4 regions of the Ferdinandcohnia jepli genome follow, and region 2 is predicted to be linked to each of the others. Evidence: riboswitches for the same ligand, from Rfam matches in the RefSeq annotation. Region 2 holds a riboswitch; each other region holds the start of a gene.
What was found. Region 2 has a riboswitch for cyclic di-GMP ahead of AB3M96_RS16430 (hypothetical protein). Riboswitches for the same ligand answer to the same signal wherever they lie in the genome.
Positions count from the first base shown of each region.

Region 1: another riboswitch for cyclic di-GMP. It lies ahead of AB3M96_RS00065 (response regulator); the one in region 2 lies ahead of AB3M96_RS16430 (hypothetical protein).
Region 3: another riboswitch for cyclic di-GMP. It lies ahead of AB3M96_RS08745 (sensor domain-containing diguanylate cyclase); the one in region 2 lies ahead of AB3M96_RS16430 (hypothetical protein).
Region 4: another riboswitch for cyclic di-GMP. It lies ahead of AB3M96_RS02035 (anti-repressor SinI family protein); the one in region 2 lies ahead of AB3M96_RS16430 (hypothetical protein).

Region 1 is NZ_JBFOKR010000001.1:5,928-13,760, reverse strand. It holds gene uppS (undecaprenyl pyrophosphate synthase) at 215-973, opposite strand; gene AB3M96_RS00085 (helix-turn-helix domain-containing protein) at 1,041-1,271, opposite strand; gene AB3M96_RS00080 (DUF2975 domain-containing protein) at 1,282-1,764, opposite strand; gene AB3M96_RS00075 (class I SAM-dependent methyltransferase) at 1,924-2,556, opposite strand; gene AB3M96_RS00070 (hypothetical protein) at 2,808-3,053, shown strand; cyclic di-GMP riboswitch class I at 3,273-3,358, shown strand; gene AB3M96_RS00065 (response regulator) at 3,430-3,783, shown strand; gene AB3M96_RS00060 (alpha/beta fold hydrolase) at 3,907-4,770, opposite strand; partial or broken gene AB3M96_RS00055 (SMI1/KNR4 family protein) at 5,149-5,613, opposite strand; gene AB3M96_RS00050 (MFS transporter) at 5,707-6,885, opposite strand; gene AB3M96_RS00045 (DUF4304 domain-containing protein) at 7,078-7,494, opposite strand; gene AB3M96_RS00040 (YhfM domain-containing protein) at 7,622-7,833, opposite strand, start outside.
Region 2 is NZ_JBFOKR010000015.1:32,416-40,248, forward strand. It holds gene AB3M96_RS16420 (S9 family peptidase) at 1-456, opposite strand, end outside; gene AB3M96_RS16425 (M20 family metallopeptidase) at 456-1,694, opposite strand; cyclic di-GMP riboswitch class I at 2,300-2,389, shown strand; gene AB3M96_RS16430 (hypothetical protein) at 2,442-2,945, shown strand; gene AB3M96_RS16435 (hypothetical protein) at 3,072-3,581, opposite strand; gene fni (type 2 isopentenyl-diphosphate Delta-isomerase) at 4,127-5,155, opposite strand; gene AB3M96_RS16445 (squalene/phytoene synthase family protein) at 5,252-6,079, opposite strand; gene AB3M96_RS16450 (coiled-coil domain-containing protein) at 6,170-7,833, opposite strand, start outside.
Region 3 is NZ_JBFOKR010000007.1:51,803-59,635, reverse strand. It holds gene AB3M96_RS08765 (phytoene desaturase family protein) at 1-979, opposite strand, end outside; gene cyoE (heme o synthase) at 1,152-2,072, opposite strand; gene AB3M96_RS08755 (hypothetical protein) at 2,319-2,756, shown strand; gene AB3M96_RS08750 (YxcD family protein) at 2,744-3,031, shown strand; gene AB3M96_RS08745 (sensor domain-containing diguanylate cyclase) at 3,285-4,484, opposite strand; cyclic di-GMP riboswitch class I at 4,699-4,785, opposite strand; gene AB3M96_RS08740 (ABC transporter ATP-binding protein) at 5,007-6,116, shown strand; gene AB3M96_RS08735 (ABC transporter permease) at 6,106-6,912, shown strand; gene AB3M96_RS08730 (ABC transporter permease) at 6,914-7,717, shown strand; gene AB3M96_RS08725 (ABC transporter substrate-binding protein) at 7,714-7,833, shown strand, end outside.
Region 4 is NZ_JBFOKR010000002.1:5,286-13,118, reverse strand. It holds gene AB3M96_RS02065 (lasso peptide biosynthesis PqqD family chaperone) at 1-239, shown strand, start outside; gene AB3M96_RS02060 (lasso peptide biosynthesis B2 protein) at 264-761, shown strand; gene AB3M96_RS02055 (nucleotidyltransferase domain-containing protein) at 739-1,929, shown strand; gene AB3M96_RS02050 (ABC transporter ATP-binding protein) at 1,944-3,737, shown strand; gene AB3M96_RS02045 (VanZ family protein) at 3,872-4,300, shown strand; gene AB3M96_RS02040 (helix-turn-helix domain-containing protein) at 4,356-4,685, opposite strand; gene AB3M96_RS02035 (anti-repressor SinI family protein) at 4,817-4,957, opposite strand; cyclic di-GMP riboswitch class I at 4,992-5,084, opposite strand; gene AB3M96_RS02030 (YqhG family protein) at 5,464-6,258, opposite strand; gene AB3M96_RS02025 (DEAD/DEAH box helicase) at 6,236-7,833, opposite strand, start outside.

The sequences.
Region 1 (7,833 bases), on a different contig from region 2:
ATACTAAAATTAAAAAAATAAATATATTTCATTAAAAAAATAAATATATTTAACTTATATATTAAAAACATGATTTTAATTTTAGTAATTCAGGCCAAATTATTTTTTAATAGTGCGTTTTATGCTTCAACTAAAATAGGCGATAGCCCTTTATATGGACTATCGCTTCCTTATAGGTGTTAGACAAATGTAGCTTTCGTTTCCTTACAACGTCTTAGATTCCGCCAAATCGTCTCTTTCGATTTCTGAATTCCCCAACTGCCTGCAGAAATTCCTTTTCTGAGAAATCAGGCCATAACACATCAGTAAACCAGAACTCAGTATAAGCGAGCTGCCAAAGCAAGAAATTACTTAGGCGTTTTTCACCACCGGTACGAATAAGCAGATCCGGGTCTGGTAGAGCTGATGTATCTAGATATCCTGAAAACTTCTGTTCGTCCAATTCATCCAGTGACAATTTTTCATCGCTAATATCCATGAGCATTTCCTTCATAGCTCTGAGAATTTCGTGTCTGCTTCCATAATTTAGCGCAAAATTCAGCAGAAGACCATCATTCTCACGTGTCCTTTCAATTGCATACTCAATCGCTTCACGTGTATGGGTCGGGAGAATGTCCATATCACCGATTGCCCCAATGCGTACATTATTGGCCATAAGTTCTGGTAAATAGATATGTAAAAACTCCTTAGGAAGTCTCAAAATCGTTTCTACCTCTGACTTGGGACGTTTCCAGTTTTCCGTTGAAAACGTATAGAGTGTCAACACCTTTACCTTGCATTTGACTGCAGCCTTGACTATTTTTACAACGGTAGAAATCCCTTCTTTATGTCCAGCAACCCTGGGCATACCCCGCTTCTTTGCCCAGCGTCCATTCCCATCCATAATGATGGCTATATGATCCGGTGTATGATCTTCAGGGTAGTCATATTCTTCTGATTGTTTGGTAATGAAAAAAGGTAATTTGATTGACATGTTCTGCCTCCCCAAATATTGTTACTATACTTCTTGTTCAAATCTGCTGACCTGTAAAGTCTCAGTCTCATTGGCCCCTCTTAATTGGCTCTTCATCACTTCTGTATTCTAAGATATCTCCAGGTTGACATTCTAAAGCCTTACAAATGGAATCTAAAGTTGTTAAACGGATTGCCCTTGCCTTACCATTTTTTAATATAGAAAGATTTGCCATCGTTATGCCAACTCTTTCTGAAAGCTCTGTTACACTCATTTTCCTTTTCGCCAACATTACATCAACATTTATTATAATCGCCATTATGTTCACCTCAGACCGTTAAATCATTTTCTGATTTTATTCTAATAGCTTCTTGTAAAAGTCTTTGGAGAACCGCAGCAAAGACAGCTATAACCATTGGAGCAAAAGTAAAGACCATTCCGATTAAAATTACACCTGGGGCATCATCCACCTCACCCACGATATAAAAAAGCGGCAAACCAATCACATACAGAATACTGATTGTTGTAGCACAATTTCTTATTTTCTTTAGAGCTGTAACAGATAGATCTGAAAAAGCTTTGTTTTGGTCAATATATCCTAAAAGTTTAAAAGCTTGGAATAGAGCAAGATAGAAAGGGATTGCCGATACATACATAATGCCTAATATCCCATATAGCACATAAGCCATCCTTAAACTACTTTCAGCTGCATCCTTAGCTATTAGGGGTAAACCAAATATACATAGAGCAAGAATTGGAATTCCTATAAGAATAACAGCTATCTTTAAAAAGGTTGTTGTTCCTCGTTTCATTAAAAGCACCTCGCTTAACTATTTTCGGTTTGATTTTAACATAATATTTATCGTTTTACAATAAAGTTTTATTATTTATTATAATTAACTTGTTGAAAAACAGATCCAAAAAAGCCTAATCCTCAGCAACTTCAGCGAGGATTAAGGCTTTTTGTTTGATTATGTATGCAATTCTTTCTTACATTTTACCATTAAGAAATTTATAGGAAGTTTGTTCTTATTGTCCTTACTCGGTTCATCAATCTCCGAGAACTCAACCAGCCCATAATTACCGAAATCTTGTTTGATGGAGTCTGAATCATAAAAATACATTTTGACGCCATCCATAATTTCAAAATAGTCCTTATCCAATTGTTTGCCCTTACCGAACATTGGCGCTTTTTTAGAAACCGTTGTAAAAACCATATATCCATTAGGCTTTAATTGATCATAACAATCTTTAATAAACTTATCTCTAGAGTCTCTATCCAATAAGTGAAGTAGTGCATGGCTATATATGCCGTCATAAAGCTGGTCATCGAAAGGCATATTAGTTACCGAGCCATGGAAAATGGGAATATCAAGCCCATTATCTCTCGCCAACTCAATCGCTGTCTTAGAAATCTCAATACCAGTCACATGTATCCCATTATCAATAAAAACCTTAGCATTTCTACCATATCCAATACCCGGTATCAAAATATCCTTCACACTCTTCTTAAGAAAAAAGTCCTTAGTCAATATGGCAGAATCCGTAGGCTCAAACCCCCACATCGTCTGCTTATCAATAAAACTAGCTTCCCAAAACTCCATTCATCATCAACTCCTTTTGGGACATAGGCACATGTTTCTTAACCCAAATTTTTAAAGTAAACAGCTTTTCAATCCTTAATTGTTATTTTACTATTTATAAATTTTTAAACCTACTTCTGATACGGAACCGCACCGTAAGTGAGAAACAAATCGTTACATTTTGCAATCACTATATTTGAAAGAAGGTTTTTCAGTAGATATTCTAGAAGTATGTAATAGTATCATGCGCATAATGATAGGAGATGAAAACTATGAAACAATTTAAAGAAATAAAAGTAACAAAAAAAATCCCTACCTCGATAACATGCAATAAATGTGGCCGTACGGATGAATTAACTGAATATGGTCTCGAAGAGGAACTCTACCATGCATTCAACATAACTTTTGCATACGGGTCAATGTATGATGAAGAAAGATGGAAATTCGACTTATGTGAAGCCTGCCTCGTAGATTTTGTTAAATCGTTTAAACATTCCCCAGGTATCTCTGGAAACTGATCAAAATTGGGTCAGAGGGACAGGTCCCTCGCCCCACTATATATATTAATAGAAAGATACTTTCTTCCCCATAGAATGTTGTTCCAAACTATTAACTTAGCTGCACTTACTGTTTGGAACTCTACTATTATTTTTTTAACACTCTAACTGCAAAAGTTTACTAAACCGACAACTTTTGACATATTTTTCACATTTATCGACAAATTTAAGTATGGTAAAATAATTTATAGGCAAATTTTACGAAAGTAAAGGACGCAAAGCCACGGGCCTAAAACATTTTTAGTCATGGTAGCCGGGTTGCCGGGGACATCCCCGAAAAACTACATAAACATCACCTTTCCTATTTGCCTAAAATTTAGAGTAAAGGTGTTTTAACATGAAGAAAATTTTAGTTGTTGATGACTCTCGTTTTATGCGTTCATGGTTGAAGAGGCTTTTAAGTGATTCAGGATATTCCAATATTATTGAAGCTGAAAATGGTGTAAATGCAATTAGAAAATATAAAAGTAATTCACCAGATTTAGTGATTATGGATATTACAATGCCAGTACTTGATGGTGTACATGCCCTTCGGGAAATAATGCTAATTGATGGGAATGCTAAAGTAATCATGTGTTCTTCTTTGGGTCAACAATCCTTAATTGTTGAGACAATAAAAATTGGTGCCAAAGATTTTGTTGTAAAGCCTTATTTTAAGAATTTGGTTCCAACAATAAATAACCATCTTTAATGGTCCCCCTCTTATAAAGATTATTGGGGGTAAGCTAGCTTTTGCTGACGAAAACGATTTGTTATATGACGGGACAGATTCCTTGCACGAACACACGGGACCTGTACCCATTTCACATTCTGACTAAGAAAGAAGTTCAACTTTCTCTAAAAACTGATTTATTTGAACAGCTAATTCTTTGGAATGACTACATAATGGAATATGTGACGTATTTTCAATCAGAACTACTTCAACCGAAGGTAGATATTCCTTGTATATTTCAATCATTGCTAACTTTTCAGAGAGTTTATTCTCAGCTGTTGCTGGTATAAATAAGACTGGGCATGTAATTTTTGGATAGCAATCCTCAAAATTCATATCACACCACGCCTCCATTAATAAGGCATTTATTTCAACTGGTAACATATGCGTAACTTTCCCGTTTGGCAAAGTACGAAGAGGTATATTTCTGGATGTTAGTTCAACATATTCCTCTCCCCACTCACTATAATTATCCTTAATAAACATTGAAAATTCTTCTCTAGAATTAAAATCTAGTAGTTTACGATTTAGGCTCCTGTTGACCCATTCTTCTTTTGTACCTTCCATTTCTCCATTGGGCCCAATGAAATTCAGCATTCCAGCATCAATATTAACTAGTGATTTTATACGTTCCGGAAAATTAGCTGCAGTATGTACAGCAACATCAGTTCCAAGTGAGTTACCTATTAAATGTGCTTGTTTAATATTTAAATAGTCCATAACCCCAATAATATCTTTTGCTTGATTCTCCATAGCGTAACCTGATTTTGCAACCATAGATTGACCATGACCACGCATATCCATCACAATCACTCTATATTTTAGCTCAAAAAAAGGAATTAGCTTTAACCATACATACCCATTTGTTCCTCCAGGATGTAAGAGAAATAATGGTTCTCCATCTTGTCGGCCATATTCATTGATAAATATTTCTGTATTATTTGACTTAACAACTTTACTCCTCAATTTATCCACCTCTTATATATATTTGTTCAGCCTGCCTTGTAATTGCTCTAAGGAAAAAACAGCAAACTCTTTAACATCTTTATTCATACTTTTAGTAAAATCGGTCAAAACATCAAACAGATAGTCATCTTCCAAGATTCCCTGATTGTCACCTTCCGCACAACATGATAGGAAAAGAAGTAGATTAAAATGGACTTTTGGCTTTTCATGTTGCCTCATTTTTTCAACCATATAACGGATCAATTCGTTGGTTGTTGAGAGAACTTTTGTAAATAGACGGTCAATTTCTTTTGGTGTTCCCTTTTTTATCACATCATCAATTTCTGCGAAGTACTCATATAATGCCTGTTCTGATGGGACTGATTCTAGTAAATTGTTTTCTTCATTTTCACCGTAAACAACAAGCCCATTCAAAAACTCCTCGAAATGGTTTGCTAATCTTACTTCTTGATTTTGTTCAGCATCTATAAAAACAACAGGTGGATTGACCTTACAATTCCTATAATCAAGCGCTATCCAGGAATGTCCCTCTCCAGAGATGAGCACAATATTCTCCGGTAGACCCCATTCATTTATTAAATATTTACTTTCTAAGATTCCTTTTTCCTCACCTAAGCCAATTCCAAATAAGTGGTCAACATTTACATGGTCATCTGCCCACGATGTGGGTACATCGGTCGGATAAGCATTGGACGTAAGTCCCCCGCCATTTTGTTGTTTCAAAATACTTATGTAAGAACTTGGTAAGATAACGTTCAGTCGCTCTTCTGCCTTTTGTATAACCTCATCTGATAACGGTTCCAATTTCCCATATTCGTTTTCCTCTAGCCAAATGCGTTTCATAGTTCCCCCCCATAAACTCTATTAAATTTATTCTATCATTTTACCTATTTAAAATTACCATGCTGAGAAAAAAAGAAGATAGATAAACTATCTTCAGTACTTAGAGGCTTTAAGAGTACTACCCTTCTCAATTACAATGGTAGCTCCAAGTAAAAGAAGGGTGAAAATAACTAAAAATAACGGAAATAGATTCATACTCAAATTCTGAAACACTACTCCTACTAGAGGAGGTAATACGGTTATTCCTACATAACCGGAAGCTACTTGAAATCCAATAATTGCACTCGAATCTCTTTCTCCAAACCTTCTTGGAGTTTCATGCATCATGGTTGGAAAAATGGCAGCACATCCAAGTCCAATCAGCAAAAATCCGACGTACAACACACTGCTTGTTCCGAAAGCAGCTGTAAATATTCCGATCATAAGCAATAGTTGACTCAATAGTAGTAGCTTTTGATTTGATACCCAAAATGTAATAAATCCACTAATAATCCTTCCCACCGTTACACTAGCAAAAAACACAGATATGATGAAACTAGCGGATACTGCTGATAACGATTTTACCTCTATTAAATAACTACTTCCCCATAAAAAAATTGTACCTTCTAGACCAACATAAACCAAGAAGGATAATAGAGAAAAAATAACACCTTTTCGTTTCAGTATTTCACGAGTAGAACTTGTCTTTTCATCTAATTCATTGGCTAGTTTTTTCTTACCCTCGTTTTGCTTCCAGAGGGGAAGAGTAAGGAAAAGGATGATAACAAGCAGCAGCTGTATTCCGCCAATGATCAAGTATCCGTGTCTCCAAGAAAAATGGTTACTTAATGTGACCCCCATAATAATCGGCCCTAACGTTGCTCCTCCCCCCCAAAACGCATGCAACCAATTCATATGATGCGCCTTGAAATTGGCAGCAACATAGTCATTTACAGATGTGTCAATTGCACCGGCACCAAAACCTAAAGGTAATGCTAAAACTAGTAACAAAAAGTAGTTTTGTGTTAATGCAAACCCTATTAACCCTATTACAGTAAAAGCCACACTTCCTAAAACTAACTTACCTGTTCCCACTTTATTTGTAATTTTTATCGTCTGCAAACTAGAAATAACAGTACAAATGGCAATTGTCATTGAAATGATTCCAGCTGCACTATATGGAACATGAAATTCTCCCACCATCTCTGGCCAAGCTACACCTAGTAACGAATCAGGTAAGCCCAAGGCTATGTATGTGGCATAGATAATTAATATAAAAGTAAAATTACGCACGGAAATTGCCTCCATCATTTGCTTATGTATATTCATGCTTTACGAAAAGCTTTTATCTAACAGTATAACAAACTCTTGAGGCTAGAACACTTTTACTATATTTGTAGGGTTCTTTCCGGGAAAAGGGATTACAGGAAAAACTACATCTGGGAGAACATTTAAAAATTACACTGTAAATCATGCCCCTAACATTTAGTTTAATAAACTAGAAATCCATGAAGTGTCTGAAATATGTAATAAATCTACGACACTAGTAGCAATTTTTTCATACTCTTTATCTGAATTTGCATTTTCAAAAGTAAACCATTTACCTTCTGCACCTTTTGATCTTGCTCCTAACCTAAAACGCTGATTAACATCATGTGCAGTAACTTTGTTTGGTGGAATTAACTCTCCCCAACTAGTAGTTACACCTTCTAACGGACAAGTTGCTAGTTCAACGACAAACGAACCTCCCCATCTGTTGAATTGAAAAGTTACTAACTCTATGTTAGTCTCTGTCTTTCTTCTAAAATGAGGAAATGAACCTTTAAAACCATTTTCTCTTAAAAATGGTACAACACCTATTTTAAGAGCGTTATCTATCATTTTTCTTTCATTTGAAGACATTTCCCTTCACCTTTTTTCTTTTTATTAATAACCAATTGTAGATGAACAACCGGTTAACACTTTAAAACCATAAACAAATGCGTCTCCACTTTTTGCGGAAACGCATGTAATAACAATTTCTGTTAAATCAATTCCTACTACTCAGTAAGGGCTCTCCAACTAACGAAATAAGTTTATCCGTCATTTCATCTGACAACGTATAAATGGTATGCGTTTCATCTGATTTCATCAAGGTAGACTTTTCTCCAATATGACCTATCCATAAATTATACCTCTGCTTACTTTCATTTTTGTAAACTACTTCTATGAAATACTCTGGGTCAGCCATATTGGCGATCC
Region 2 (7,833 bases):
CGCTATTTCTCCAACATTTAACAATCTTTCTTCGTTTGTTTCAAAGTTGTATTCATAGGCGTTGAGGTAAAGTAGGTTTTCATTGTTTGATGAGTAATATATTTTGTTGCCGGATGTACTGTGGAGAAAATGCTTTGTTCCTTCTTTTACAAGGACTGGTTTAGGTTCTCCTCCTAAAAGGGTTGTTGCATATATCTGCATATTCTCATCGCCATCATGGTCACTGGCAAATAGTATTAAATCTTCATTAACATGAATCGATTCTGTATTTTGATTATGTGAGGTGAGTGGGTATGGGAATGGATGATTCACATCAAGCCCCCAAAGGTGGTATCCCCCACTTATATTACTACTGAAAATAATAGTCTGTTCATCATTACTTACTGTAAAACTTTGGATTATAAATGGTTTAAAAAAGCTTTTCGCTGCAATCCTCTCCTGTTTTAAAAATGACATTATATTCCCTCTCCTTTTTGAAGAATGTTTTTTGAAAAAGTTGCTAACACTTTTGTCGTTTCAATAAGATCATCAATTTCTATGAACTCATTAAAACCATGGAGATTATTTTGATTGGTCCCTGGTCCATAATTAATTGTAGGTATGCCTTGCTCGATAAAATATCTTGCATCTGATTGACCTAATACTCCTACTACAGGTAATTCTTTTCCTGAGACTTCCCTAACTGCTTTTTGCAGTTCTGTAATCAAAGGTGAATTTTCTTCCACAACTGTAGGATTGGTCTCGAAACCTCTTAATCTATCAATTTGAATTTCTAACTCATGATCTTGCTCTTGTAACTTACGGAGCACTTGTTCTACTCGTAAGAAAACCCCATCTAGTGTATGCTCAGGTATCACCCTGAAATCAATATCTATCTCACAGCTCCCTGGAACCACATTAATTTTCGTACCACCTTTAATGACACCTATATTTAGAGTTGTATAGTTCATTCCCTGGATCGATGATTTTTCATTTTCCAGTTCACTCTGTAATTCCATTAATGCCTCAATGCACTTTGACATTTTCTCAATTGCATTGATTCCCTGCCATTTATATCCCGAATGTGCAGGTTTTCCTGCAACACTTATTTTCAGATTCATGATTCCTGCCATTGCTCGAATAATCATATTGCTATAGCCCTCAACAACAGCCATGTCTCCTTGAACAATCTTGTTTTCTGTTACATACTTTGCGCCAAATTCTCCTCCAATCTCTTCATCACATGTAGCCGCAATAATGATATCACCATCAAATGGAATATCTGCTTTTTGCAGGGTAACTGCCGCCATTATGTAAGATGCAAGTCTCCCTTTACAATCTGTTGCCCCTCTACCATAGATTTTTCCATTTTCGATATGACCGGAAAATGGGCCATTTCTCCACTTAGAATTATCATCTGCAGGTACTGTATCGATATGTGCATTAAATATCAGTCTTTTTCCTCGATCTTTCCCTTTTAAAGTGGCAATGACACTTTTTCTTGGCTTCTGAAGATTTCTCTTACTTACTTCTTCAAATGGAACTTCTATAAGTTGAACCTCAAATCCAAAGGACATCATCTTTGTTTGCAGAAACAAACAAATTTCCTCGTAATCTCCTTTAGGGTTTTCAGACGGTATCTGTATTAGTTCCCGTAAAAATTGGATAATGTCATCTTTAAGCGAATCTACAGTATTCGAAATGTGGGTCTCCACTTAGACTCAACTCCTTCCATTAACTTTCTATATTTTCGATTAGACAATTAATAATGAAATAAATAAAATGGGTAGTCGTTTTATTTAACTTCATTTTTAAATAATATTTGGTAAAGTATTCTGTTATTACAGTGATAGATCAATATTTATTCAGATTAACTTTTTACTTAATCTTAGTAATTATTCTATACTATTTACAATAATCCTCTTTAAAGTTAAACTCTCGTGCATAGAATAAAGACTCACGAATGATTTGTTAGCATTTCTGGGTTTTTATACTTTTTATGATTCAAATTGATTAAAGTAAAATTGCTTCTAAATACTTTTAATCTGACTTTTCCCCTAACGTTACCTTCGCATCCATTGAATAATATAGACAAATAAAAAACCCTACCTCATGAGAGATAGGGCTACAATGCTTTATACCGGACATTATAAAGACTTTTAGACTAGACTAATAATCATTATACCTTAGTTTAGCTTCGTATTAAAACAATTTTCATATTTAACTAAGTCGCTTCGTTAAAAAAAACAGCATCGTAACTAAAGAACTCTTTTATCATTCCCATATTTTACTGCTATACATTAATGTATATTCTGTTGTTTAATATGAATTGCAAACACATTGAAAAATGTGGGCGCAAAGCTATAGGGACTAAGGTGTATAGTCAACACTATGTCAGCCAGTTGCCACTTGTATAAAGCAAGTGGAGATTCAAATAATAGAATCTCAGGGGGAATTACTAAATGGAAATCGTATCTTCGAGAAAAGAAAAGTTCTCAAAGCCAAATACAAAAAACAGCAGTCTTACTAAGAAAGTCGCTACTATAGCGATTGCTGGTTCAATATTTGTAGGAGCAAGCGCAGCCCTTGGTTCATCTCCTCTTTTAGCGAATGTTGCCTCTTATTTCACGAAAATATTGAATGGCGAATCAGGAGAAATGTCACAAGCAACTTCTGCTAAAGAGACATCAACCCTAGCTGAATTAGATACTTTCATGACAGCTTTAAAAAATAGAATAGCTTCAGAACTTGGAACTTGGAATGATTCAGAGAAAACTCGCGCAGAGGGTGAGATTCAGACTTATAGCGATGACCTACAAACAGAAGCTAATACTCAGGCAACAACTGATATCGCTGATGGTAAAGAACAATTAACACAAGAAGCTAATACTCAAATCGAGAGCGCAAAAGACGCATTAGATGCTAAATACGAACAAATCTTTCCAACTACTACAACAACTCCTTAATAATATCATTACCAGCCTTTTGGCTGGTTTTTACTTTTTCAAAAAATTAACTAACCACTGCTTTTTTTTAGTAACTCTAACGCCAAAAATAGCATTAATTTAGGTACATTATGTATTTAATTTTAATTAAGAAATTTTTTCTGCAAATATATTATTAGTAGGAATATCCCAAATTAATGACAATTGCTGTTTTGCGAAATATATTGCTGCTATTTCATTAAATATTTGATTATCCATGGACATTTCAAAAGTAGTACTATACGTGCTATTGTTGCTATCATGTCCAATTATTTTATATACAATTTTTATCCCTTTAGAGATTGGCTCAATTCTTGGCTTTGTTGCTTTATTACTTTCTTGAATTAGTGTTATTCCGAGCGGCAAAAGATAATAGATACCCGCATTTTCACCTATATGTTGAGATAATATTAATTTATCTAAAATACTCTTTAGTTCCTCATAATCAAAAATACGTTTTTGAACGCAATAAAAATCACGTAACTCATTAATTGTTATTGTTTGGTTTCGGTTAATAAGTCTAGTAATTTTCAATTCATATTTTTGAGAACAAGTAGAGCAAATGCCTGGAATTTCAAGATATGCAAGAGGTTGAAGACATATTTTGCAGCGACTCATAAAATTTATTCTCCTTCTATTCTTTTTAATAGTAAGTATTTGAATGAACATCATCGTATACATAAAAATATCATTAGAGAATAACTTACTTTAGGATAAATACATTTCTAAATTAAAATTATAGCAAACATTCAATCTATATTTTATATTTTTGGTTAAATTGGCTAGCTAAAACGCAAAATTCTAACAGAAAAGAACAAACAAGAGGTTATCCTCCTCTTGTTTTTTTCGCTATTTATGGACCAATTATTTTAAACAGCCATAAGTAATTGGTGATATCTTTACAGACAGACTTGCGTCAAAATTGCTAAAAACCGTAAATCCTGATTACAAACCGTATATTCAAATTAAAAACTGTAAATCCAAATTAAAAATCGTATTTTTAAATTAAAAACCATAAATTAAAATTAAAAACCGTAAAGCTTTTAAATCACTAAATCACAAGCAAAAAAACACACAAAAAAATGCTCTAAGCGAAAAATCACCCGAGCATCTTCTCATTCATAGTAGATATTTTACCTCTTTACCACGAAATCTACTACCATTTAATCAATTTTCAACCGACGTGTCTCATGTAACTCTTGAATACTGGATACACCTATCCCAAACATCGCCATTTGTAGTTCTAAAGCTCTAATTTCCATCATTTCTACTACATCATCAACTGATTCGGTTGCTGCTTTTAGTAAACCTCTTGCGATTCCAACGATGTTTGCTCCAAGTGCAATCGCCTTTGCTGCATCTACTCCGTTCACAATGCCACCACTTGCGATCAAAGGCTGATGTTCACACTGTTTTCTTACGGATAATATACTATCAACAGTTGGGATTCCCCATTCACTAAAACTTTCTGCAGCAATTTTTCGAACCACATCTGTTAATCTCCGTTTTTCAATTTGACTCCAAGAAGTACCGCCAGCTCCTGCTACATCCACGAAAGCCACACCAGCATCGTATAATTTTTTGGCAACATCCCCATCAATTCCCCAGCCAACTTCCTTCACGCCAACGGGAACCTCTAGTTCTTGACATAGCTTTTCAATCTTAGAAAGCAAATTTTTAAAATTCGTATTTCCATCCGTTTGAAGTACTTCCTGTAGACTATTTAAATGAAGAACCAACATATTGGCATCTGTGATTTCGATAATCTTCCTACATTCATCCACACCAAACCCGTAATTCAATTGTACGGCACCCAAGTTAGCTATGATAGGTATGGTTGGCGCATAGTCCCTTAGCTGAAAGGACGAACGAAAGTAATCACTTTCTAACAAAGCTCTTGTAGAACCGAGTGCCAACGCCCAGCCTTTTTCCTCTGCAGCAATGGCTAAGTTTCGATTAATACTCTCGGCCATCTCAGCTCCTCCAGTCATCGAACTGACCAAAAAAGGAGTTTTTAACTGATAATCTAAAAAAGTAGTATTCAAGGCGATGTCTTTAAAATCTATTTCTGGTAAAGCATTATGTATAAAATGGACCCTCTCAAATCCTGATGTAATCTGTTTTCCAGTCACGCTTTCATTCATTGCTATGTGAATATGTTCTGCTTTTCTCTGATTAATTTCTTCAGACATACTTTCACCTCTATGCGTACTTTCTAGAAACGTACTTTTTATAAAAGAACTTGGCAAACCCACTTTACCAAGCTCTCTTTATTAATGTTCAAATGTTTAATCTATCTGAATTTCTTTTACCGTTTGTTCTACTTCTGCACGTGTAATTTTTTCACGTCCATCTTTCATTGCCTTCAACGTTTTATGCGCAAGAGCAAGTGGAAGACGGCAGAAGAGTAGAATACTTTGTTTGTTCAGTGACTTCATATATTCGTCTGCTTTGGCTAAGTTTTCGTCTGCATATTCAAACAGCTCATTGCGAGTCCACCCATCAGGTACAAAACTCACACCACGTTCCACTAAATCTTCCTTTTGATTACGCAGAATATTTACAGCTTGAAGCCCACGACCATACCCAATCGCTAGGTTTCGATCAGCTTTTACACCTGCACAGAACTCCCATAGATCTGAAAGCATCACTCCGACAAGTCCCGCGACGTAATAAGTGTATTCATCTAAATCCTCACGTGTACGGATGCTCCAGTTTGCTTTTGCCCACTTCGCCATTCCGAATGCCATTTCACTACTAGCATTCATCACATAAGGCAGTGTACTTTTCGGACACGCTTGGAGCCACTCACTTAAACGTAGAGTAACTTCAGGCAGTTTACTTTTTACTGGCTCAAGAATCTGTAAATACTTCTCACCATTGAATGGTTGTTTAAACAATTCACTCATCTGCGTTAAAATTGAGTGTTTTACCTCATTGCTCAGTTCTTCATGGTCTTCAATTTCATCGATTGCTCGAAAGGATAAATAAGCACATGCAACTGTATGTTTTAATTCCTTTTGTAAAAATGTTATTGGAATATAAAATGTACGGCTTGTTTCTTTTAATACACGCATCGCATCTTTCGGGAAATTCATTTCATGTTTTATATTCATTTACTCCACCTCTAAATGCCGCCTATATTAGCCACAGGTTTTGTTATTTCTTTTAAAAATCTAAGTTTATAGTATCACATACTATTATTCTTATTGTAAAACTTCCTCACCCTGGTAGATCCGATAAGCTGGAACAATGGTGTCTGACACAATTTCTTTCCCTTTTTCTCGAATGAAGTCCAATTTGTAGTAGGCTTCAAATCGTTGGCTGATCTCGGTTTTTACCAATTCTGGCGGCGTAACCACGATGAATTGGAACTTAAGCTTTTCGGCAACCGCAAATATTGGGTCAAGGACGTGTGCAGATGCTGCTTGTCCGAATGGATTATCGCAGACTAACGGAACCCAGCTTTGGTCGGTTTCACTTTTCACTGATAATAACATCATCATCATAACCATTCGGGCTGATAGCTTTTGTCCTCCGCTACCGTCGGATTTCGTCTTGGAGCCTTGGTTAATCGTTTGCCAGGTTGAATAATGCTCTCTTTGCGGTTTTCCGTACATAAAGGCATTATCAGTTCTCATGTTATAGACAAGTAATTCAGGATATCGGTTTCGAAGCGATACAAATAGAATTTGCTCATCGCTGATAAGTTGTTTAATTTCTTGGTCTAACGCCAAATTATTATCATCAATTACGTCAAATTGTTTCGTAATTTTAGTAATGGCGGAAACAAAATGCTGCTTTAATAACGGCTCAATATCTTCTGCCTTTTTAGGTAAAATGTCTTCTTTCAGTTGGACAAGTGGAAACGTTCCTCGCTCATTTTTAAGTCTCATTTTTGCAATCATGGAACGAATCGCCTCTGAAATGCTCATTACCTTCATGCTGGCGCGGCTAGCCCAGAAGTTTTGCGCCTTCTCTGCTCGTTCTTTATCACGTTCTAATTGTTCCAACCCACTCTGTGAGAACTTCTTCATATTCTTAACAACGGTTTGGATATGGAGATAATGTCTTGTATCCATATGGTCCAGTGTAGTTAACACTTCATTTTTGAAACGCGCTTCCCAATCCTTACCTTCGATTGTAAGCTTCACATTACGCAGTGATTGCTCGATTTTTGCATGCTTCTCTTGACCTTTGTCCTGAATCGCTTGATGGTCTTCGCACCATGATAAAATACTAGCCTTACCTTGGTTCTTTATTTTATCAATATCGTTTTCAGTAAATGCCGCTGCTTCTTCCTTCAGAATAACCGACAGAGTCAATAAGTCCCCTTCGTAATTCGTGATATTCGTTTCTGTCTCTTTTTTGTGCTTTTCCGCCTGTTTTATTTCCTCATTCGTTATTCTAGTTAAGTCTTTAATTTCTAACTCTTTTACCTCTAAGTCTAAGTCTTCCCATTCTTCCGGCTGTTTTTCATGCTTGGTAATCTTTTTCCCGGCCTTACCACGTTGTTCGGTCGCATGTTTTAGGGACGTTTCAGCAACGGTCACAGCCGTACTTTGTTCACGTTCCTCTTTTTCAGCTTTCTTTGCTTCACGATTAGCGGTTTGCAGCATCGTTTCCAATATAGGTAACGGTTCATCTGGTACTGAAACTTGCTTCCAATCCTCATTAAGAGTAGTTAGCTTTTTCTCTATTTTCTTCTGTTCCTTTACTTCCGCTTCCTTTTTCGCCTGAATAACAAGTAATTCGAAAGCCTGTTCTTCCTTTGATTTTTGAAGCTGTTTTAGCTCTTCAATGCTTCCATTTAGCTCATCTACCACATGTAGTGAAAGATGAGGAACCTCTTCGCTTAGATCAGCTTTTT
Region 3 (7,833 bases), on a different contig from region 2:
TCAAATATTTCATTACGTGTACGACGTGATTTTTCCCATCATAACTTAACTTGGTTACATTTGAATGATTGGAATAATAAAATGGTTGCTCCAAACCCAGAGCAAAATGAATATTGCGTAGTGGTAGGCTACTTAAAATAAGATCTAAACATGCTACTTTAACTGGCTTAAGATTTTTAAAAGTATCAAAATCTACTGGATTTCCGTATTCTCTGAGCAATGCAGTAACCTCTTGTGGACTTACAGTAGATACAATATTTTTAGTATCAATAGGATCTCTACCTTGTGTAAGGACCTGCATGTTTGGAAAGACACCTTTGATTTGTTCTACCTTTGCCCCTGTTAAAAATGCAACTCCATACTCCCTTGCCTTCTCTTTTAATGCACGTATCATTGTTTGCCAACCATCTTCAAGGTAAATTGCATTCCCTAGTTGAAGCTGCCTTAACGCAGCACCAGCACTTATTTCATCAATATCATTACTATAAGTGGCTAACCGAATAAGCATTTGAATAAATTTCCTTACTTCTTCACTCTTTATATTATGATTGAGCCATTTACTTAATCGCACTGATTTCATACTAGATGTATCGATTTTCTTATAAGTTGTAAAAAACCGGAGCGCCTCTTTTTTACCATTCCAACTAAGCATTGGGCTAGTTAATAGTTTAAGTGCGTCACCCGGTAAATCATATACATTTTCCTTATCTACAATTTTACCACTAGTTGGGACCTTTCCACCTTTTACTTCCAGTTCCAGTTCAGTTAACACTTTATATGCAATTCCTTTCTCGTAAATCGCATGTGGACCTAGATTTAAATAAGAGCCGTGCTTTTCAATTGTCTGTCCTCTACCACCTAGTTGTTTAGACTTCTCTAGTACAAGCACCGCTTTCCCCGAGCGCGCTAGAAATGTTGAAGCAACCAAACCCGCAACACCGCCACCAATCACTACACAATCCCAAACCTTGTTATCCACTACCATTTCCCCTTTCTGTTTTTACACACAAGACGATTTGAGATGGTGGATTGTGACATAAAATAAAAAGTTTTCATATTAAAATATACCGGCTGTGCTTTTACTTTTCATTACGCAAAAAGCGTGTGTTCTATAATAACGAACTCACGCTTTTATTTCCGCACTGGGAATCTTATTTAAAATAACCCGGTAATGTAACAATTACCATTAGTAAAAAGATGATCATTATATAGTTTACAGAATATAAAAAGTTCCATCGCGCCCATTTTAGGTCATCTTTTATGAATAGACCATAGACGGCAAGAAGGAACCAACCTACATTAAGGATGGTTGCTAGTACAATAAAAACTGTGCCTAATTGCGTTAAAAAGAATGGTAAAGGCAATAAACACAAAACATAAAACACTATATGTTTTTTTGCTGTTAAAAAACCCTTTGTAACCGGAAGCATCGCTACTCCTGCTGCCTTGTATTCAGCATGCTTTCTCATCGCAATTGCATACGTATGAGGCATCTGAAAAATAAACAACAGTAAGAATAAAATGGCAGGAACAGTGTGGAGGCTACTTCCGACTGCAGTCCACCCAATTAAAGGAGATACAGCACCTGAAATACTACCAATAATGGTATTAAAGGTGTATCTTCTCTTTGACCACATTGTGTAAAGAACTACATACGTAAACCAACCAATGAACGTATATATTACTGCCTCTGTTGTAGTAAAAAATAATAAAATAAATCCAACAGCAGTTAATATAATACCCAATAGTAAAACAAATCGCAGTGTAAAATGCCCAGTCACTGTGGGTCTTTTTTTTGTTCGTTCCATTACTGTATCTATATCAACATCAAACCAATTATTAATGATCAGTGCTCCCGCCATAACCATTGTACTTCCCAACATGGTTAGTAAAAAGACTCCCCAGTAATCCACAATTGAGACATTAAAGAAGTAGATCGCTAACCAAAAACCTGAAAATACGGGAAGTACATTTGCAAGTAAGACACCTGCTTTTAGTAAGGATTTAATATCTGCAATAAGTAATGATATCTTTTGTTTACCTACTAGAGCAGATGCCATTTCCTTATTCATACTCATAACCTCCCTTGATACGAACATTACTTGTCAGTGTATATTTTATAACAAATTGCTATTCATAGATGAGATATTCCTCACACCTATATTGACTAAAGCTATGAAATAGATCAAGCATAATTTACCAGGTCATTTTTTTAGTAAAAGCGAAACTAATTAATATTTACTTCGTATATATAGTAGAATAGAAAGGAAATACCTATCTATTCTAGTTAATCATACACCACGGAGGTAAATAAAAACATGAAAAAAATTCTTGCAGCTATAGTAGCACTATCCCTTATCCTTTCACCAGTTGGCAACTTTGTTTTTCAAGATTCTACAACAACCGTTGAAGCAAAAGGGTACAAGTCAGGTAAAAAGAGTTTCAACAGTAATATAGGTAACCAAAATAAATCCAATTTCCAACAGAAAAAAAACACAGATACAACTACTACGAATAAGTCGACTACAACAACACCAAAAGGTGGACTTATGTCTGGTGGATTAATGAAAGGCCTAATGCTTGGTGGACTTGCTGGTTTCCTATTTGGCGGCCTGCTGTCTAATATGGGTGTACTTGGTTCTTTCTTTGGATTAATGATTAACATTATTGCTATTTATGTTCTTTTCTCAGTTATTCGTAAAATTTTCAATCTAGTAAGGAAAAAGAAAAACGAGGAAAATTCATGGAGAAACTAATTCTTTCTGAACAAGAAATTATTAACGCTATTTGCGTATATATTGGCTTGAAGAAACAAGTAAAGCCAGAAGAAGTTGAAGTAGAATTAATGTATGATGATGACTATGGCTTTTCAGCGGAAGTATTTGTACAAGACCGAAAACAAGTACTCATCATGGCTAACTTAATTGAAGCAATCAGGCTATGGCTTGGAGAATTCCTAAACAGAGATCCTTATGCTGGTATAAAGCTTGTACTAGATGATAACGAAGGAATAATCGCACATATAAAGTGAAACTTCAATAAGTGGGGGTTTTGTTCATCCCCCACTTATTGTTAGTCACGCAAAGCCTGATTGATTTTTCTAAGGGCTAAAGCCCTAAGAAAAACCTGATCTCACCAATCGGGGTGTTAGCGTCCGTTATCTCCCCCTAAACGTCTTCGTTTCACATCACGTTTATAGGTGGGAGTATTACGGACGATTACACCGGGATAAACTAACTAATAGCAAAAGCTCATCTCCCCAAAAGGAAGATGAGCTTTTATTTTTAATTTGCAATATACAATAGATTTTTTCCATTTTCTTTTGCACGGTATAGTGCTTGATCGGCAACCTTTTTAAGTGAATCCACCGTTGGTCCATGCTGAGGATACATGCCTACACCCGAACTAATTGACACTATTATTTTCTCATCACCCAGCAAAATGGGATGGTTTTGATAATAATTTTTCAAGTCAGCGTATAACTCTTCGACGGTTCGATCAATACGAGATTTGATAAGTATCATAAATTCGTCTCCCGCATAACGATATCCCTGTATATCAGGACCGCTTATTGACTTGATTCCGTCAGATAATGTCTTTAAATATAAATCACCAATGTCATGTCCATAGTTATCATTCATTTGTTTTAGGTTATCTGAATCTATCATCATTAATGTGAGCTTATCTTTTCCACTTTGGATTAGCTTTGCTAAATCCTCATGGAAAGCCCGATGATTCTTTAATCCGGTTAATTCATCAGTTCTTGACATTTTATAGATTCTTTCATATAAACGTGCTGTTTCAATGGAATTAATAACTTGGGCACCTATCATTTGTAATAAATCTTCATGTTCTTTGCGGTAGGCAAAGTCTCGGAAACTTTGTGCAGAGATAACACCCTTCACTTGGTCATCAATTACCACAGGGACAAATAAACAGGAACTTGTATCCTCTTCCCCTTCACCCATTTTTGTATCATATTCAAGAGACTGACTCTGCTGTTTTAAATGAACAATCTCTCTTGTCTTGATAACCTTTGAAGTATAGTTCTCGCCAAATTCAACTGTACTTGGTGGAGCCAGCTCTCCGTTATCCATTATAAAAATCAATTGTACTTGTGTATCTCCCTCATCATATAGCGCAATATAAAATGAGTCAGTTGGCATTACCTGAGAAACCATTTCGTAGGATTTTTGAAGTAGGATTTTTTCATTTAACGTTTTACTACATATTTGAGCAAACTCATGCAGTATTCGATAATGCTTATTCATCCAGTTCATATTTTCTATTTGCTCATTCATTTCATGAAGCTGTCTTAAAACTTTATCTGTAGTTACTTTTTGCTCTTCATTGTAAGCTTCATTTTCAAACAAATCACATATTTCTGGCGTGATAAGACTCTTCTCAGTCCCTACTTTTTCAAGCAATTCACTAATTTTCTTCAGCACATTTAGATTTCCTTTACTTTGGACCACTTTCTCCATTTGTAATCACTTCCAAAATTAGAGTTCATTTGAAAAATCTAGCTACTTTTTACTTTTGAAAAAACGAGTGGCGTCTCCCACTCTTATAGATTCCTAATCTATTATTTTAACAGGCTGTTATATAGGTAAATATTACCATATTAATCTTTACTAAAGTATAAAAAAAAGACTAATCCTCTACCGATTAATCTGCGTTTCTTCTAATACGACTTATCTCGGCAACTGGCTGGCATATTCTAAATTGATTTTAGCCCCTATAGTTTTGCGTCTCCATTTTTCAATGAATTTGCCCTACTTTATTCTATTATCAAACTAAAGTGTTCTTTAGGTTTACTATAATTATATTTCTTATTTTAGTCTGGGTCAATTATAACCGTATAGGAAATATAACTCGATGCCGACTTATTCCTAAACAATATTTTTAAAATATGGGCAAGATTATTGAATTATTTGCCGATTCATGTATAATTATGCCGAATTGAAATTATTTTAAACAGATAAATAGTAGAGAAGGGGGTCGCCATGAGTAATATACCTATTATTCAATTTAAAGGTGTAACAAAACAATATGATTCTGATCAACCCGTCCTTGATAATGTAAGTTTTGAATTTGAACGAGGTAAGTTCTATACGCTTCTAGGTCCTTCTGGTTGTGGAAAAACTACCATCTTGCGTTTAATTGCCGGATTTATTGAACCATCTCAAGGAGAGGTTTATTTTAATGGAAAGAAGATTAATTCAGTTCCTGCTAATAAACGTCAAGTAAATACTGTATTTCAGGATTATGCTTTATTTCCGCATCTAAATGTATTTGAAAATGTTGCATTTGGATTACGAATTAAGAAATTAAAAAATACTGATATTGAAGCTAAAGTTAAGGAAGCACTTAGCTTTGTTAATCTAGCAGGATACGAAAAACGAGAAATCAAAGAAATGTCCGGTGGGCAGAAACAGCGTGTTGCAATTGCCCGTGCTATTGTTAATGAACCAGAAGTAATTTTACTAGATGAGCCGCTATCAGCACTTGATTTGAAGCTACGTACTGAAATGCAGTATGAACTAAGAGAGTTACAGCAGCGCCTAGGGATTACCTTTATTTTTGTTACTCATGACCAAGAAGAGGCACTTGCCATGTCGGATGAAATATTCGTTCTGAATGAAGGCCAAATCCAACAGAGTGGCACCCCAACTGACATATATGACGAACCAATTAATCGCTTTGTGGCTGATTTTATTGGAGAGTCGAATATCGTTAAAGGGAAAATGCATCGAGATTTCCTAGTTGAATTTGTCGGTAAAACATTTGACTGTGTTGACCAAGGATTTAGTGATAATGAGCCGGTGGAAATAGTAATACGTCCTGAAGACTTAGAAATCACAACATTAAATCGAGGAAAACTTCAGGTCGAAGTAGACTCCCAGTTATTCCGTGGGGTTCATTATGAGATTTGCTGCTTTGATAAAGACGGAAATGAATGGCTGGTACATTCCACTAAAAAGGCTACCGTTGGGGATGAAATTGGACTTTATTTTGATCCTGAAGCTATTCATGTTATGCGTCTTGGAGAGACTGAAGAAGAATTCGACCGACGTTTAGATGCATATACGGATGGGGAAAGCCATGGAAAATAGGCTTACTCGTAATCTATATATCATCCCTTATGCATTGTGGATTGCCATCTTTGTCATTGCACCAATTTCTCTCGTACTCTACTATTCCTTTTTTGATATAGAGGGAAATTTATCATTAATTAATTATAAGACGTTTTTTACACCAATCTATTTAAAAATGACACTTAGCTCATTTTGGTATGCATTTTTAATAACGGCTATTTCTTTAGTTGTTGCATATCCAACAGCATATTTATTAACAAAAACAAAGCACAAGCACCTTTGGTTATTGCTACTAATTGCTCCGTCATGGATTAACTTGCTTTTAAAAGCCTATGCATTTTTAGGAATCTTTTCAACCTACGGAATAACAAACAGCCTTTTAGAGGTCCTGGGTATTGGTTCGCAGCAATTACTATTTACTGATTTTAGCTTTATATTTGTTTCAGTTTATATTTTTATTCCATTCATGATATTACCAATTTTCAATTCATTAAATGAGTTGAATCCAAGTCTAGTTGATGCTGCAAGTGATTTAGGTGCTTCACGCTGGACAACGTTCCGAAGAGTTACTTTTCCATTAACCATTCAAGGTGTAAAATCAGGATGTCAGATTGTATTTATTCCTGCCTTATCACTGTTTATGCTTACACGACTGATTGCCGGTAACAAGGTAATCACACTCGGGACAGCTATTGAGCAGCAATTCCTTGTCACACAGGATTGGGGCCTGGGCTCTACAATAGCCGTATTCCTAATCATCTTTATGGTGTTAATTATGGTTGCAACTGGTAACCGTAAGAAAAGAGGTGCGTAATATGAATAACAGACTTTCGATTTCATCAAAAGCATATTTGGCAATCATCTTTTTCATACTTTACGCTCCCATTTTCTTTTTAGTTTTCTATTCTTTTAACAGTGGCGGAACAATGAATGATTTTGAAGGGTTTACACTTGATTGGTACAAAGAGCTCTTCCAGGATACAAGACTACTTATAATTGTGCTTAATACAATTGTTATAGCTCTACTATCAGCACTAATTTCTACTATAATAGGTGTTCTCGGAGCGATTGCCATTCACTCTGTAAAACGAAATCAAACTCAGAATGCTCTGTTATCTCTTAACAATGTGTTAATTGTTAGTCCTGATGTAATTATTGGTGCTTCTTTCTTAATATTATTAACGTTAGTTGGCATTAAGCTCGGTTTCTATTCAGTGTTACTATCTCACATTGCATTTTGTATACCAATTGTTGTACTTATGGTTCTTCCTAAATTAAAGGAAATGAGTCCAACTTTACTCGATGCAGCTCGTGATCTTGGTGCTAGCCGTTGGGATGTTTTCACTAAAGTTATTCTTCCGTATATTACACCAGGGATTTTTGCTGGCTTTTTTATGGCTTTAACATATTCCTTTGATGACTTTGCGGTTACCTTCTTTGTAACCGGAAACGGTTTTACAACACTATCTGTTGAAATCTATTCATTAGCTCGTAGAGGAATTGCGTTAAATATTAATGCATTATCCACTTTATTGTTCGTATTTACAATGATCCTTGTCATTGGATACTACTTTATCTCACAACGTAGTAATGTTAAAGGATTGGGGGTACGAAAATGAGTAAATTAGTTCGTGCTTTCTTAGCAATAAGTATTGTTTCAGGAGCCCTTCTCTACCTTATCCACCACTTAAATTCGTCACAAGGCCTATCAGGCGGAAATACCCTGACGATATTT
Region 4 (7,833 bases), on a different contig from region 2:
ATATCGTTAGCGACATGGGTGGTGAAAAGGTAATGTTAAGTGTTACCCGTGGGAAATATTTTAATCTAGGTGAAATTGGTGGGGAAATCTGGGATTTAATGTCTCAACCGTTATCAGTACAAGAGATAGTAACCCAGTTAGTTACTAGTTTCGATGTAGATTCAAAAGAATGTGAGGAACAAGTAGTTGATTTTCTAGAGAGTCTTAGTAAGGAAGGTCTAATTGAGATTACGAATTAGAATTCTACAATGTGAGGATATGATATGAAATTTTTAAAAAGTCTAATACTATTTTTATCTTCTAATAATCGTACGAAAACTCTATTTATAGAAGCTTATTTTATGTTGGCTTGGGCCCGTTTTTTAAAAGCAATACCTTTTTCAAAGGTTGTTCCTTCATTAGGAGATCCGATGCAGGAAACCTCTTATTTCAAGAAACAAGATGATATCAAAAATCTAAAAAACATATCAAATGCCATTCATATTATGAGTGGTTATACATTTTGGGAGAGTCAGTGTTTAGTAAAAGCAATTGCAGGTATGAAGATGTTAGAACGTCGAAAAATTGAAAGTACGCTTTATTTAGGAACAGCAAGGGATGAGAATGGAAACATGATCGCACACGCTTGGTTACGCAGTGGAACCTTCTATGTTTCCGGTGCTGACGGTATGGAGAAATTCACGGTAGTGGGTAAATTTGCGAAACGAATTAGTACTACTGGATTACAGGGAGAAAACAATGAATATCAAAAATCAACTTGATTTAACAAATATACCACGTGAAACTCTACTTCTTTTAGAGATTTGTAAGTGGGAAGATGTGGTAACCCTTCCACCTAATCAGAGAGCTTTGTTTGATAATATTGATTGGGAACTATTGATGGAATTAGCTCTTCACCATCGAGTATATCCATTCATCTTTCCAAAATTGAAAAGTCTTGAAGAAAAGCTTGTTCCAGATAATATCATGCAACAACTTTCGCATTATTATCGAAATAATACGTTTAAGATGCTGCAATTATGCGGTGAGATGGAACAGGTTAGTCAACTATTTCTAAAAAATGAGATACATCCTCTATTTTTAAAAGGGCCAGTTCTTGCTACAGATTTGTATGGTGATTTATCCCTGCGTACATCCGGGGATTTAGATGTTCTTATTCCAATTGAAGATCTGCAGAAGGCTGAGGAACTTATCTTACGAGCTGGATATGAGAAAGATGAATACATTCAATCGGTTTTGAATGACTGGAAATGGAGACACCATCATTTTACTTACTTTCATCCATCTAAGGGTATCAAACTTGAAATTCATTGGAGATTAAATCCAGCTCCAAGTATGGAACCCAGCTTTTCCGACTTATGGAAGAGAAAAAGAATCTACTCAACAACAAGTTTTCCTGTCTATATTTTAGGAATAGAGGATTTATTTTTATTTCTTGTAACTCACGGAGCAAGACATGGTTGGTCTCGTCTTAGATGGCTTACAGATATTCAACAAATTGTAAAGAAAGACATAGATTGGGTGTCACTAACTCGCCATGTAAGAAAATATAAATGTAACCATATTGCAGGCCAAGCATTGGTTTTAAGCGCACAATTACTTGGTAGTAAAGGTTTATCTCATCAACTGGAGCCTTTAACAACAGGAAAGCGACCATTCACATTAGCGCAACAGGCCATTTTCTATATTGAAAAAATGGTCAACTTACACTCTGAACCATTACCCCAAGAAATTTCAGACTATCATAAAAAACATTTGTTATCATTAATGACCCTTAGACAAAAGGTAATCCATACTCTTAGCACGTTCTATCCGTACTATACTGATGTTGAAACCTTGCCACTACCTAATAGATTGCATTTCTTATATTTCGTCTTACGACCGTTTCTCTTACTTTGGAGGAGAACAAAGAAGTATTCCTTGAATTAATTGGAGGTTAAAAAGTGGAACATATTCTCTATTTTTATAAAAAACTAAGTACATTTGCTGGCAAGAAGCTCTATGTAAACCTCCTAGCTATGATGATTATTAGCTTACTAGATGGTATTGGGATTATCATGCTAATCCCATTAATTACCTCTAGTGGGCTTATAAGTATGGACTTTGGTAATCTTTCATCTGCCTCGTTTATTTTTGAGTATTTGAATAGAATAGTAGAAACACTAAGTTTCACTTCTATTCTTATAATCTTTGTGGTGGTAGGAATTCTCCAAAACCTAATCCATCGGTATCTAACCATTCAAAATACAAAAATTCAACATGGATTTTTCAGAAAGCTCAGAATTGAAACGTATAGTGCATTATTATATTCAAACTGGAACTTTTTTTTAAAAAAGAGAAAGTCAGATATTATTAATTCTTTAACAGCCGAGATTGCACAGGCTAGTGCAGGAACAAATACATTCCTACAGTTTATAACTGCTATTATTTTTACAACAATACAAGTTATCGTAGCTTTTATCCTTTCACCTAAGATTACACTCTTTGTTCTTTTAAGTGGTTTTCTCTTAACTCTCTGCTCGTATAGTTTTATTAAAAAATCAAGAGCATTAGGTAAACTGAATTGGCAGTTCGGCCAGAGTTACCTTGCTGGAATCACGGATAGTTTTAACGGTATAAAAGAGATTAAGAGCAACAATTTGGAAGAATCACGGATTAATTGGTATAGTTCTATGACGAAACAGCTACATGATGAACAAATTAATTATTCTAAGCTCAAATCGTTATCCCAATTTAATTATAAAGTTGCCTCCATCATTCTAATAGCTGTATTTATATACTTTTCAGTAACATTTTTCAATACCGAAGTTGCGCAATTATTACTGATCGTTGCAATTTTCTCTAGGTTATGGCCACGTATTACTGGGATTCAAGCTGGTTTGGAGCAAATGGCAACAATAACACCAGCGCTTAAAGCTGTTATTAAACTACAACAGGATTGTTTGGAAGCTAAAGAAATAGTCGAAGATATTGAGCAAGAGCCACTCAAAATTGCTATAGGTATAGAATGTAAAAATGTGTTTTTTAAATACAGCGAGGGTGATCAAAAATATGCATTAAAAGGGATAGATATTTATATCCCTTCCTACCAAATGACAGCAGTAGTTGGGCGATCTGGGGCTGGGAAAAGTACTCTGATTGATTTATTGATGGGGCTGAACCAACATGAATCTGGGAAGGTTTTGATTGATGGTCAACCATTATCAAGTTCAAATGTAATGGCATTGAGAAAATCAATTAGTTATGTTCCTCAAGACCCTTTCCTATTTAATGTAAGCATTAGAGATAATTTATTAATTATTAATCAAAACGCAAGTGAACAACAGATTTGGGAGGCACTTGAGTTCTCATCTGCTGCTGAATTTGTGCGGAAGCTTCCGAATGGACTTGATACTCTTATCGGTGACCGTGGTATTCGACTATCTGGCGGAGAACGCCAAAGAATAGTATTAGCTAGAGCAATTTTGCGTAATCCTTCTATATTAGTCTTGGATGAAGCGACAAGTGCATTAGATACCGAAAACGAGTCGAAAATACAAGAGGCAATCGAACGGTTAAAAGGAAAAATGACAATCATTGTTATTGCACACCGTTTATCTACTATTCGTAACGCTGATCAGGTAATTGTATTAGATCAAGGAGAAGTGATTCAGCAAGGTGGTTTTCACCAATTAGCCAAAGACAAACGAGGAATGTTTAGTCATTTGCTTGGAAAGCAAATGGGGGCGAGTTTGTAAAAAGTTAAATGTATGCTCATTACAAAATATGTATAAAATGATTATATTATTTGAATGTTTTAGATATTAAAGGTAGGTATTATATGATAAAATTAGCTCTTTGCTTTGTTTTGAGAATTTTACCTGTTTTGTATATGTTTTGGATCTGGGTTCAGTCTAGTACCTTTAATCCAAGCTCGTTTGAGGGTATGCATTCAAAAATTGGCATACCTGTTTTTCTGTTTCTTGGTGCAATACTTGAAATAGGCCATTTATTTGAATTTGCAATTCTATATTTCCTGTTAATTATTGCGTTTCTTACATTTGGAAATTTAAATATACAAAAGGAGATCGGAGCCTTTTTGATAGCTTTTCTGTATGGCGTATTAGATGAGATACATCAATATTATGTGCCATTTAGATCTACGTCTACTTTTGACCTGGTGAAGAATACAATAGGTATTATCGTGATTTCTTATATTATTCACAGGAGCTATTACAAAAATATATACTCTAAACTTGGAGGATTACTTAGACGGATCCCTGATAACCCTAGAAGGAAAAAGCCTAACATTCCGTTATAAATAAAAAAAGCACTCAAGAGATGAACTTCCCATTTCATCTTCCTGAAGTGCTATTTTATTTGTTAGATTGTTTCCACTTGTTAAATTCAAGGAATTCCTTAAATTCTTGCTTTGAGACTCCTGATTTCATTGCTTCCTGAACAAGCTGGGCCCAGTCAGAATCAAGCTCTTCTATCTTTGCTTCGTGACCTTCTTCATGGAGTAGTATATTAACTGAAACTCCGAGTACGGAAGAGATTTTTTCTAAAAATTGAATAGAAGGATTTGATTGGAGGTTGCGCTCAATAGAACTTAAATATGATTTCGCTACTCCAGCTCTCTCTGCTAATTCTGATAAAGATAGTTTCCTTTGTAATCGGTATGTTTTGATACGTTGGCCAATCATTACGTTCACCTTCCTTCATATATGATTATAACATATAATGAAGAAGTTTGTTTTGTATGACGAACGATTTTCAACAATTTTTTCACGAAAAAGGCACCGTGATAACAGAAACGGAGTGGCAAGATGTAAACTTAACCGATCATCGTATCTAGTCCGTCAGCTTTTTCAATAAAGAACGCTTTAATTTCATTTTCACTAATTCCCATTTCTAGTGCTTCCAAAATTAAGTCAACCCATTCCTGATCTAGTTCCTCATTAATTCGTTTCATCATACTTTTCATTAACCTCCCAAAATACATTAGTATTCCAGGCAGTCCAGCCATCGTAATTGAAATAAACTCCAACCTTAGACCTGTGACTTTGCGTCCCCATCTTTCAATAGGTTTGCCTTTGTCTGTTCGAAACCCAGCTGACTGACCTAAAACGATAGTCTATATATGTATAGAACCTTGGTATTACATTTAGAAGTATAAATGAACAAATAAAAACATTCTGTAGAAGGATGTCGATGTCAAAATATTTTTAAAACTTAAGGCAATTCCCATTTCTGTTGAAGAAAAAGCGTTTATTATCCGCTATTATGTAGAATTACCTCGAAATGAAGGAGGTTCGACCTAGTCTTTGTAAACTTTTGAATAGCAGAAGTTAACAAACAGGTCGAAAGTCATGCCTGTTTTTGTAGCTTTTCCAACTATTTATAAGTGATTTGTCGAACGTTTTTTCTAAAATAACCCACAAAAAAATGTAACCTATCCCCTAAAACAGAGATAGGCTAGATTTATATGGCGTTTTGACATAAATAGAACAATCCACCATTGATGATTTCGACAATAACTTTTGGTTCATACTGCTCACGTAATGCTTCTTTTTCAATTTTGTAGCTTTCGGGCTTTTCTTCGACATCTTCATAAAATGAATTTAATAGGGCCAAGTCCTCATCCCAACGCTTGCGAGCATCATCTGCCCATGTATGTTCTTGGCTCTCAACAAAACCACGGATATATTGTTGCAGACGATTCAGGCCACTCTGTGGTTTTATGAGCGGTGACATTGTATATGTTAAATCTGGAATCTTTGGTTTTAAATCAAGCTTATCAAGCTTTTCTTGGAATTCTTCAACAATACTGCCGTTAATAAGCTGAATCCCAAGTGACAGTAATATATCGCGTTTACGGTCACATTTATAGGAAACTTTCACGTTTAAGCCTAGCCATGGATAAAGCGGGGTATTTCCCTGCATCATTGGGGTTGTCTGTTGATACAACCTGATATAGCTTGCAAGTTGTTTTGTTGATTCGAAAATTTGGTGCAAGCGTGGTGCCCCGAAATGAATGAAGTCACCTTTCACATCATCTGCTGTTTTGTCTCGGTCGGTGATTAAAGTGAGTTTCATTGGATTTGGTGTTCCACCTGTTTTTTCTACATACGTCCAATAAAAAGGTCGATTCATCAATTGTTTATCCAAATCAATTGTTAACTGTACTGTCATATAACCTTGTTGTCTCTCGAGAATTTCACAATGGTTGGATACAAAGTATTTTTCGAGAAAGTTAACGATTTCCTGTTGCTGCATGCTGTTCACCACCATCTTCTTCAGCGTAACTAATAATTGAAGTTAAGTTTTCCATCTTAATTTTCATTTCTCCTTCACTACGAGACCGTAGAAGGATATCTTGGATATGGTCTTCAATGTTTCCAATATCTAATCTCGTTAAAATTTCGTCTAGCTGACCAATAACTCGTTCAAATAAATTAATTTTTTCATATAAAAGCTTCAGAATATGTTCTTCAACTGTATTTTTTGTGGCGAAGTTATAAATATGAACATCCTTTTCCTGTCCAAGACGGTGAATACGACCAATCCGTTGCTCAAGTCTCATCGGATTCCAAGGTAAATCATAATTAATAATATGATTACAGAATTGCAGGTTAATACCTTCACCGCCTGCTTCAGTTGCAATTAACACTTGAAATTTCCCTTTAAATAATTCTCTCATCCAGTCTTTCTTTCCACGCTTAAAGCCACCACGGAAAGGGACCGATGATATTCCGTTCTGTTGAAGGAACCATTGTAAATACATCTGTGTAGCCCGATATTCTGTAAAAATAATAACCTTATCATTAATTTGTTTAATTAATTCAACTGCTTTTTCTGCCTTAGAATTTTGAGACACCTGTTCTACTTTTTTCATAAGTCCCATAACCAAATCCTGAGGGACCTGAACACCGTCTTCATTCTTTTTTTCTAGCATCTTTTTCAGTGTGAAATAAACGGCTTCACGACTACTACACGCTTCTCTTTGTAGAGTTAAAATAGAGAACATGCTTGAAGCAAATGGTGAAAAGCTTGAACGATAGGCTGTAATTGCGTCATATAATTCCTGTTCAGTTTCAGAGAATTCAATCGGTACAGTTTCAACCCTACGTTTCGTCCACTCAATCCCTGTATCATCACGGCGATTTCGAATCATCACCTTATTCACTAATTCCTTTAAATGCTCATGGTCTTCAATGGATTTCTTTTTCTTTCCATATAGTTCATCAAAATAAGACTGATTCCCTAAGTGACCTGGCTTAAGTAAGGATACAAGATTAAAAATCTCTTCAATTTTGTTTTGAATAGGAGTTGCTGTTAACAATAAGCAAAACTTCTTTTTTAGATTTTGAACAAATTCATAGTTTTTGGTTTTGTTATTTTTTAACTTATGAGCTTCATCGATAATAATGAGGTCATAATCCTGTTCATATACGATTTCTCGGTGTGGGCTGCGTTTTGCAGTATCAATAGAAGAAACAACTACATCATACTGCTCCCACATATAACTTTTCTTTTGTTGGACAGCAGGTATATAGAACTTTTGATTTAATTCCATTGCCCATTGTGAAACAAGGGATGCTGGTACAAGGATTAAAACCTTTTTTACCAATCCCCTAATCATGTATTCTTTTAAAATGAGGCCAGCTTCTATTGTTTTTCCAAGCCCAACTTCATCAGCCAGAATAGCTTTTCCATTCATTTTTTCAACGACTTGCTTTGCAACTTCAAGTTGATGTGGAAGTGGTGTAAGTTGTGGTAAATGCTTAGGCGCTTGTAACCCTTCAAATTCAGGTATGGTCTGATGCTTTTCCACTTCATAAGCAAGCTTAA